2 linked regions of the Desulfosarcina ovata subsp. ovata genome follow. The protein of the gene in region 2 binds, or shares a complex with, the protein of the main gene of each other region. Links are inferred from orthologs where the notes say so. Each region holds a gene or a part of one and is shown on either strand. Other genes may lie near its edges.

Region 1 (4,250 bases), 5.5 Mb from region 2 along the record:
AGTCAATTGGGCGGCAAATGGCGTGCTTTTTCGGGATCCCTTGAATCCGTGAATACCGGCGCTGGACCAGGCCACCACATTCCCCATGGCATCGGTAATGGTTACGATCGTGTTATTGAAGGTGGACTGAATGTGAACCACTCCGCTGGAGATGTTCTTTCTTTCCTTTTTCTTGGTCTTGGTTTTTCTAGGCATTTATCTTTTCCTGACAGGTGATTGAATTACTTTTTAGCCGCGCCTTTTTTCTTGATCGCAGACCGCTTGGGACCTTTCCGTGTCCTGGCATTGGTGCTGGTCCGCTGGCCGTGGACAGGTAAAGAGCGGCGGTGACGGAGTCCCCGATAACACCCCAGGTCCATAAGCCGCTTGATGTTCATGGAAACTTCGGTTCGCAGTTCACCTTCAACCTTGTGTTCGCTGTCGATGACCTTGCGAATGTTGTTTACCTCTGCCTCGGAAAGATCGTCTGTATTGGTATTCGGGTCAATATTCAGTTTACTGAGGATACGGTTCGAAGTGGTTCTACCGATACCGTAGATATAGGTCAGACCGATTTCTATCCGTTTTCGTCTAGGTAAGTCTACACCAGCGATTCTAGCCAAAGCTCAACCTCCTCTAACCTTGCCTCTGTTTGTGTCTTTTGTTCTCACAGATAACCCGTACGGTCCCTTTTCGCTTGATGATTTTGCATTTGCTGCAAATCTTCCTAACGGATGCTCTGACCTTCATGGTTGACTCCTTCATGCCGCTCAAGTTGCCCAAGCGGTGGATACTTCCGCGTTACGGAAATCGTTTCTTGGCTTTTAAGTGCCTTAGCTTTTATTTTGAACGATAGGTGATTCGGCCACGTGTCAGGTCATAAGGTGACAGTTCAACCGTAACCTTATCGCCAGGCAGGATTTTGATAAAATGCATACGCATCTTACCAGAAATGTGCGCCAATACCTGGTGTTTGTTTTCTAGTTCAACTTTAAACATTGCATTCGGCAGTGTCTCCAAGACAATGCCTTCTACCTTGATGGCCTCTTCTTTTGCCATTCTATTCTCCTGCCCCGCATCGTGTTATTCGTTAGGCTTCGTTTGCCGCCGCTCCGGTTTCCGGATTCAATTACCGTCGACCGCGTATTCCGCCCTTTTTCAAAAACCCTTCGTAGTGCCGCGTCAGCATATGCGATTCCATCTGTGCCACCGTATCAATGGCAACACCCACGACAATCAGCAGCGCCGTACCGCCAAAGTAGAAAGGCACGTTAAACCGACTGATCAGTATAGACGGCAGCACACAGACGGCCGATACGTAAATCGCTCCGCCCAAAGTTATCCGGGTCAGTACCCGATCGATGTAGTCGGCGGTCCGTTTTCCCGGGCGGATACCGGGGATGTACCCGCCATTCTTTTTCATGTTATCCGCGACATCGACGGGGTTGAAGGTAACCGCCGTATAAAAATAACAGAAGAAAAAGATGAAGCCAACGTAGAGCAGTTCATAAAACAGGTTTCCAGGCCGCATGGAATCGGCAATGGATTTCATCCAGGGAATCGTGATGAAGCTCGCGATAGTAGCCGGAAACATGATGATCGAGGATGCAAAAATCGGTGGAATTACACCGGATGTATTAATTTTAAGCGGCAGGTGGGTACTCTGGCCACCGTACATCCGCCGTCCGACGACCCGCTTGGCATACTGGACCGGTATTCGACGCTGTCCCTGCTCGACAAAAATAATGAATCCCACCACGACAATCATCAGGGCAAGCAGTACGACCAGCGCGAAAATGTTCATCTCTCCGGTTGAAATTAACCGGAAGGTATTCATGATGGCGGTCGGCATTCGGGCGACGATACCGGCGAAAATGATCAGTGAAATGCCATTGCCGATGCCCCGCTCGGTAATCTGCTCTCCCAGCCACATGATAAACGCCGTTCCCGCTGTCAGTGTCAGAACGGTCATTAATCGAAATCCCCAACCCGGCATGAGCACAATCGGTGCGCCCCCAGGAGAGGTCATGCTCTCCAGCCCGACGCTGATTCCTAACCCCTGAATGATACTTAGTATAACGGTGCCGTATCGCGTGTACTGGGTGATTTTTTTTCGTCCCTGTTCGCCTTCATTTTTCAGCCGCTCCAGGTGCGGAATGACGACGGTAAGCAGTTGCAGTATGATGGATGCACTGATGTAGGGCATGATCCCCAGCGCGAAAACGGAAAGCTGCTCCAGTGCACCGCCTGAGAACATATTGAAAATACCGAAGATGGTACCTTCCATTTTGGCGAAAAAGGAAGCCAGTGCAACGGTATCGATTCCCGGCGTCGGAACATGAACGCCGATTCTGTAGACGAAAAGCAGTGCCAACGTGTACAGAATGCGCTTTTTCAGTTCAGGAATTTTAAAAATGTTTCCGAATCCGCTACCCACCATTGTTAGACGACCTCTATCTTTCCGCCGGCGGCCTCAATTTTCTGTTTGGCACTCTCACTGAATCCGTTGATGCGAACGGTCAGTGGAATCTGTACATCGCCTTTGCCGAGAACCTTGATGCCATCCCGGTCTCCTTTTACCAGGCCGGTCTTAACCAAAGCGACTTCGTCAACCACTGCGTCGGATTCGAATCGGTTCAAATCCTGAACGTTGATGATGGCATAAACTTTTTTAAAATGGTTCTTGAACCCCCGTTTGGGCAGACGCCGGTGGATGGGCATCTGTCCCCCTTCGTATCCAGGCCTGACACCGCCTCCGGAACGGGCGTTCTGCCCCTTGCTACCCCTGCCGGCGGTCTTTCCAAAACCGGATCCTACCCCTCGACCAATTCGTTTTTTCGCCTTCTTTTGGCCCTTTGCGGGTGCCAGATCGTTGAGTCTCATGGGTTATTTCTCCTCGGCAACCACCAAGTGGGATACCTTTTGAACCATTCCTCTGATGGAAGGCGTATTTTGCAATTCAACTGATCGATTCATTTTTGTCAGCCCCATTCCGCGAAGCACCTTGCGGTGTTTTTCAGGCCTTCCGATCATGCTTTTAACCAACGTGATTTTTAGCATACTGCTCATGGTTCGCTTTCCTTATCCTTATCTCAAATCCTGGACGTTCAGTCCCCGTCTGGCGGCAACCGACTCGATACTTTCGAGTTGCTTGAGTCCGTCGACGGTGGCTTTGACCACGTTATGCGGATTGTTGGTTCCCATGCATTTGGTCAGTATGTTCTGTACGCCGACGGCTTCCAGGACGGCACGCACAGCCCCTCCGGCGATAACGCCGGTTCCCTCGGAGGCAGGTTTAAGCATGACCCGTCCGGCTCCGAATTTACCGATTACCCGAAAAGGAACGGTACCTTCGGTCAGGGGGACTTTGACCATGTTCTTTTTGGCTTTTTCAACGCCTTTACGGATCGCTTCAGGAACCTCCCCAGCCTTTCCAAGTCCGTAACCGACGCTTCCTTCACCATCACCGACGACGACGATGGCACTGAAACTGAATCGGCGACCGCCTTTGACCACTTTTGCCACGCGGCTGATGTGAACGACCTTGTCGATCAGCTGGTTGTCTTCTGTATCTTGCTTGAACAAGGGTTTGCCTCCTTCAAAAATGTAAGCTAAAAGTCAAGTCCGGCTTCCCGGGCACCCTCGGAAAAAGCCTTAATCCGTCCATGATAGAGAAAACCGTTACGATCGAAAACAACCTTTTTTACGCCCTTGTCCTTGGCGCGTTCTGCAAGCAACTTACCGGTGAAAACGGCTTTGGCGACTTTGCTGTCGAATTTCGGTTGCGCCTTGACTTCCTTTTCGTTGCTGCAGGCAGCCGCGATGGTCGTTCCGGTGGTATCATCGATAATCTGCCCGTAAATGTGCTTGCTGCTCCTGAATACGCTCAATCGTGGTCTTTCGGCAGAACTGATGATGCTTTTCCGGATGCGTTTTTTGCGCTTAAGCCAAATTTCTTTTTTCTGGTTTGTCGAGCCCATTTGTCTTTCCTTTGATGGCCGCTTGATCATACTTGGGCCGCATCAGGCAACGCTGCTGAATCAGCGCTGGTTATTTCGTACCGGTTTTGCCGGCCTTCCGCTGGATATACTCATCAGCGTACTTAATCCCCTTGCCCTTGTAAGGCTCCGGTTTTCTCAGCTTCCGAATTGATGCGGCCGTCTGACCCACCTTTTCCTTATCGATACCGGTCAGCCGAATCACGTTGTTCTTGTCAACCGTGGCACTGATCCCTTCCGGCAGCGCGAAATCAATGGGGTGGGAGTATCCCA
Region 2 (5,508 bases):
GCCCCGGTGCCAACAGCACCGTGACCATCGTGCACACCCGCACCAAGGACCTGGCCGCCCACTGCAAACGGGCCGACATTCTGATCGTTGCCGCCGGCGTACCCGACCTGGTGAAGCCGGAGTGGATCAAACCGGGCGCTTGTGTCATTGACGTCGGTGTTAACCGGGTCGGCGAAAAAATCAGCGAAAAGACCGGCAAGAAAATTGCCATCCTCAAAGGCGATGTGGACTTCGACGCCGCCAAGGAGATCGCCGGTTACATCACCCCGGTTCCCGGTGGCGTCGGCCCCATGACCATCACCATGCTGATGCTCAACACCCTGAAGTCACTCAAGTTCAAACTGGGCATCGCCTAGTCGAATCGATATCCCACTTCCCCTGATAGATAAGTATTATCGAATCAATATAGGGGGTTAAAACCGAAAAGCTGCCATGGTATTGACACGTCCGACATATCATGGTAGCTTTTCTGCGTTTAGACGCAATTGCCTTGTAACTGACTGAATTTACTGCTTTGGCAACCTATTTTCAGCGTCTTTTTCTGTGCGCGATGACTATCGGGAAGAAAATATCCTTCATTATTCTGAGTCACGGCGGGAACCGGATCAAACAGCTGTCCGTTCCCGTTTCCATGTTTCTCCTTCTGGCGCTCGTGTCCATCTGCAGTGTAACCATTCTGGGATTTGTTCTGTTGGATTACCACGGTCTTCGTCAACAGGTGGCGGAAACGGGCCGGATGGCGCAACGGATGGTCGACCAGCAGAATGAAATCACCCAGCAGCGGCTGCAGATTCAATCCTTTGCCCGGGAGATCGACACCCTCAAGGAAAGCCTGGTCCGCTTGAACCGGTTTGAGGAAAAAATCCGCGTCATCGCCAACCTGGATCCCATGGCGGAGGATGACAACCTTTTCGGTGTCGGCGGCGCAACGCCCGAGGATCTGGACCCTCAGCTCGAATTGAGCCAGGGGCACGAGGATTTGATGCGTGACATGCATGCGCAGATCAACGAGTTGGATTCGGCATCACACCGCCAGCAAAGCAGCTTTGGCCTGTTGCTGAAAAAACTGGAGGGGCGTAACAATCTGCTGGCCTCGACGCCGGCCATCCGCCCCACCAGCGGGTGGGTGACCTCACGCTTCGGTTACCGCACGTCACCGTTTACCGGTCGCAAGGAGCTGCACAAGGGGATGGATATCGCCAATCGCAAAGGCACGGCCATCATGGCTACCGCCGACGGGGTGGTCTCTTTTGTCGGCAATAAAAGCAGTATGGGCAAGATGGTCGTCATCGACCATGGCCATGGCATGGTCACCCGTTATGCCCATTTGAGCAAGACACTGAAAAAATCCGGTGAGCGGGTCAAACGCGGTGATATCATTGCCCAGATGGGGAGTAGCGGACGCAGTACCGGGCCTCACCTGCACTATGAGGTTCAACTCAACGGTGTTCCTGTCAATCCCGCAAAATATATCCTTAACTGACCTTCACGTCCATCCACGGCAAGCCATCCCTCCGTGAGGTTTACTTGTTAGTATTCCTAACGCCTTGAATGAATTTGCCTTTGCGCTTGAGTGACCCGCTAAAATGGTTTAGGATGCTCGCGCACCAATATGACAGCGACAACCGCAGACCGCTGCCAGCCTGACAATTGACCGATCGGAAACAGGCAGATGGGTCATCCATGGCTGGGCACGATCCGAACGTGCATCCAGACTGACGAATGTGGAGAAACGACAATAATGATCGGGAAATGGTTAACCCAGATTTTTGGAAGCCAAAATGAGCGTGAGCTGAAAAAGCTGCAGCCCATCGTAGAGGCCATCAATGCCCTGGAGCCGGATATGCAGTCCCTGAGCGATGACGGGCTAAAGGGGCAGACAGCCAAATTGAAACAACGGCTGGCGGGTGGCGAGACCCTGGATGATATCCTGCCGGAAGCTTTTGCCACGGTTCGGGAGGCCTCCGTGAGAGCGCTGGGCATGCGTCATTACGACGTTCAATTGATCGGCGGCATGGTGCTGCACGGCGGCAAGATCGCCGAGATGAAAACCGGTGAAGGCAAAACCCTGGTAGCGACCTTACCCGCCTATCTCAATGCCTTGACCGAACGCGGCGTGCACGTCATCACGGTCAACGACTACCTGGCCAGGCGCGATACCGAGTGGATGGGAAAACTCTACACGTTTCTGGGCCTGACCGTGGGCACCATCCAGCACGGCCTGGACGACCGGCAGCGCAAGGAATCCTATGGTGCGGATATCACCTATGGCACCAACAACGAGTTCGGTTTCGACTACCTGCGCGACAACATGAAGTTCGATTCCCAATCCCTGGTCCAGCGGGATCTTCACTTTGCCATTGTGGACGAGGTGGACAGTATCCTGGTGGACGAGGCGCGAACCCCGCTGATCATTTCCGGCCCGGCCGAAAAATCGACCCAGCTTTACTACCAGGTCAACGGCATCATTCCCAAACTGAAGGCCGAGGCCGACTATAAAATTGATGAGAAGGCCCGCAGCGCTACGCTTACCGAAGAGGGGGTGGCCCACGCCGAAACGCTGCTGAGTGTCGAGAACCTGTACGATCCCGGCAATATCGAACTGCTCCACCATACCAATCAGGCCTTGAAAGCCCACACCCTTTTCAAACGTGATGTGGACTACATCGTCAAGGACGGTGAGGTGATCATCGTCGACGAATTTACCGGACGACTCATGCCCGGCCGCCGTTACAGCGAAGGCCTGCACCAGGCCCTGGAAGCCAAGGAAAGCGTAAAAATCGAAAACGAGAACCAGACCCTGGCAACCATCACCTTCCAGAACTATTTCCGTATGTACGACAAATTGTCGGGCATGACCGGTACGGCGGACACCGAGGCGGCGGAGTTCAAAAAAATCTACAACCTGAGCGTGATGGTCATCCCCACCAACAAACCCATGGTCCGCAAGGATTTTCCCGACGTGATCTACAAAACCCGCCGGGAAAAGTTCAATGCGGCCATCGAAGAGATCACGGAACTGCACAAAAAAGGGCAGCCGGTGCTGGTGGGCACGGTGTCCATCGACATTTCCGAGCAGCTTGCCAAGCAGTTGAAAAAACATGGCGTCCCCCACGAGGTGCTCAATGCCAAGAACCACGAAAAAGAGGCCGAGATCATCTCCATGGCCGGACAGAAGGGGGCGGTGACCATCTCCACCAACATGGCCGGCCGCGGAACGGACATTGTCCTTGGCGAGGGGGTGACCGAACTGGGCGGACTGCATATCCTGGGCACCGAGCGCCACGAGAGCCGGCGGATCGACAACCAGTTGCGCGGCCGCTCCGGGCGCCAGGGAGATCCGGGCTCGTCACGGTTTTACCTGGCCCTGGAAGACGACCTGCTGCGGATCTTCGGCGGGGAACGCATTACCGGAATCATGGAGCGACTGGGCATGGAGGAGGGCGAGCCCATCGAACACAACCTGATCAGCCGGGCCATCGAAAACGCCCAATCCAAGGTGGAAGGGCACAACTTCGATATCCGCAAGCATCTTCTCGAATACGACGACGTGATGAACCAGCAGCGCGAGGTGATCTACAAACAGCGCCGCGATCTATTGACCGGTGTGGATCTCAAGTCCACCATCGAGGATATCATGATGGAGTCGGCCGAGCAGATCGCCACCCAGTTTGCCGACGAACGCGATCTGCCCGAAGACTGGGACTGGCCGGCCATTTCCGATGCCGTGTTCCAGCAGTTCAGTTTCCGCATGGAGTCATTGGATGAAGATACTTTGGACGGACTCAATGCCGATGGCTTGGCCGAAGAGATCTTCGATCAGGCCCAGAAGCTGTACGAAGAGAAGGTCGCCCTGTTGGGCGAGGCCGATTTCAGGCAGCTCGAGCGGGTGGTAATGCTCCAGACCGTTGACAACCTGTGGAAAGATCATCTGCTCTCCATGGACCACCTCAAAGAGGGGATCGGGCTGCGCGGTTACGCCCAGCAGAATCCGCTGCTGGTCTATAAGAAAGAGGGCTTCGATATGTTTCAGGAAACCATCGACCGGATCAAGTCGGAGACCCTGAACATCCTTTTCCGCATCCAGTTGGCGGAACCCGATCACATTGAAGATCTGCAGAAACCCAAAGAACAAAAGCTGATCTTTTCCGGTGGTGGAGATGCGCCGGCAGCCAAAAAACCGGTCAAACGGGAATCTGAAAAAGTCGGCCGCAACGATCCCTGCCCGTGCGGAAGCGGGAAAAAGTATAAAAAGTGCTGCGGAAGGTAGGACCCAATGAACACAACCAATGCAACAACTACGATTGGCGTCCTTTCCGATACCCACGGCCTGGTCCGGCCGGAGGTTGAAAAAGCGCTCGCCGGATGCGATCGCCTCCTGCATGCCGGCGATGTGGGTGATGCAGACGTCCTCAAACGACTGGAAAGAATCGCCCCTGTCGTGGCCGTACGGGGAAACACGGACCACGGATCGTGGGCCGAGGCGCTGCCGGCCCAGGAGATGGTCGAAATCGAAGGGGTATTCTTTTACATTCTGCATGATCGATGCCGCCTTGATCTTGAACCCTCGGCCGCCGGCATCCATGTGGTGGTCAGCGGACATACCCATCAGCCCGAGCTGGTGGAAAAAAATGGCGTAGTCTACCTGAACCCGGGCAGTGCCGGCCACCGGCGCTACGACTATCCGGTATCCGTGGCCATCGTTCGTATCGAAAACGGCACGGTGACCCCTAAAATTGTCGAAATACAGCTATAATCTGTAATCATTTGATAATGGATCTGATTGAAAGCCGCCACTGAAAACTTTTTGACCTGATCGGACCGGTCGTTATGAACCTTGTCCTGGCCAGAAACGCACTTTACAACCCGTGATGGCGGTGATTATAATCATCGGTACCGTCGGTCTTGGTCCGTATATTGTTTGTTGCCATTAAGGCACAGATGATTACGGTAAACAAAAGGGAAAACGCAAGCCGGGAGCAGGTTTGGTCATAAAAATGCTTCTGTTACCGGCCTCCCATTTGAAAGCGTCAGCTTGTCAGATTCACATAAAGTAATCTAACCATGGCCCGATATCAGACAGAGGAGCAAGTCAGCTCCAAGACCCGGGATGAAACCCGGGAACCGCCGCTTTACCGGGTGTTGTTGCATAATGATGATTACACCACCATGGAATTTGTGGTTGAAATATTGATGTATGTGTTCAATAAATCGCCTGAAGCAGCGACGGCGATCATGATGAATGTTCACCGCAGGGGTGTCGGGGTATGTGGGGTGTTTTCTTATGAAATCGCCGAGACCAAAGTTGACACGGTTCACAATCTTGCCCGTGAGAGCGGCTTTCCGTTACGCTGCAGTATGGAACAGGAATAAAAAATATGATTAGTAAGGAACTCAGTGCCACATTGGGATTTGCGGTCCGCGAAGCAAAAAAACGGCGACACGAATACGTCAGTGTCGAACATGTGCTGTTTGCCATCCTGCACGATCAATCCGGACTTGAAATTG

Evidence for each region.
Region 1: the proteins of secA (region 2) and secY are in contact, whole or in part, in a crystal structure (PDB 3DIN), measured with the Thermotoga maritima proteins. The link is inferred for Desulfosarcina ovata subsp. ovata from one-to-one orthologs. Residues at the interface, in WP_004082002.1 of Thermotoga maritima: Glu261, Ala262, Arg263, Lys300, Ala301, Arg302, Thr303, Ile304, Ile305, Leu323, Tyr324, Asp325, Pro326, Val329, Ser330, Tyr333, Ile336, Lys340, Phe345, Val349, Glu363, Phe364, Tyr374, Ser375, Gly376, Gly377, Glu393, Ile395, Thr482, Ser483; in WP_004081795.1 of Thermotoga maritima: Glu108, Gly109, Glu110, Glu111, Ala236, Glu237, Arg238, Arg239, Ile240, Thr241, Ile242, Gln243, Tyr244, Ala245, Arg246, Arg247, Val248, Thr249, Gly250, Arg251, Arg252, Val253, Tyr254, Gly256, Ala257, Ser258, Thr259, Tyr260, Leu261, Pro262.

The regions. Positions count from the first base shown.
Region 1 is NZ_AP021879.1:6,560,377-6,564,626, reverse strand. What follows is about bases 265-3,080. They hold secY (preprotein translocase subunit SecY), read right to left. Parts: upstream 2,420-3,080; coding sequence 1,109-2,419; downstream 265-1,108. Other genes in these bases: rpsE (30S ribosomal protein S5), read right to left, coding at 3,067-3,080; rpmD (50S ribosomal protein L30), read right to left, coding at 2,866-3,039; rplO (50S ribosomal protein L15), read right to left, coding at 2,422-2,862; infA (translation initiation factor IF-1), read right to left, coding at 820-1,038; rpmJ (50S ribosomal protein L36), read right to left, coding at 616-729. Also shown: rpsK (30S ribosomal protein S11), read right to left, coding at 1-195; more of rpsM, read right to left, coding at 222-264; more of rpsE, read right to left, coding at 3,081-3,564; rplR (50S ribosomal protein L18), read right to left, coding at 3,591-3,959; rplF (50S ribosomal protein L6), read right to left, coding at 4,030-4,250. UniProt on the Escherichia coli protein: The central subunit of the protein translocation channel SecYEG. Consists of two halves formed by TMs 1-5 and 6-10.
Region 2 is NZ_AP021879.1:1,083,770-1,089,277, forward strand. What follows is about bases 1,394-4,505. They hold secA (preprotein translocase subunit SecA), read left to right. Parts: upstream 1,394-1,741; coding sequence 1,742-4,270; downstream 4,271-4,505. Other genes in these bases: GN112_RS04800 (M23 family metallopeptidase), read left to right, coding at 1,394-1,483; GN112_RS04810 (metallophosphoesterase family protein), read left to right, coding at 4,277-4,505. Also shown: bifunctional methylenetetrahydrofolate dehydrogenase/methenyltetrahydrofolate cyclohydrolase FolD, read left to right, coding at 1-356; more of GN112_RS04800, read left to right, coding at 515-1,393; more of GN112_RS04810, read left to right, coding at 4,506-4,756; ATP-dependent Clp protease adapter ClpS, read left to right, coding at 5,065-5,373; ATP-dependent Clp protease ATP-binding subunit ClpA, read left to right, coding at 5,379-5,508. UniProt on the Escherichia coli protein: Required for protein export, interacts with the SecYEG preprotein conducting channel.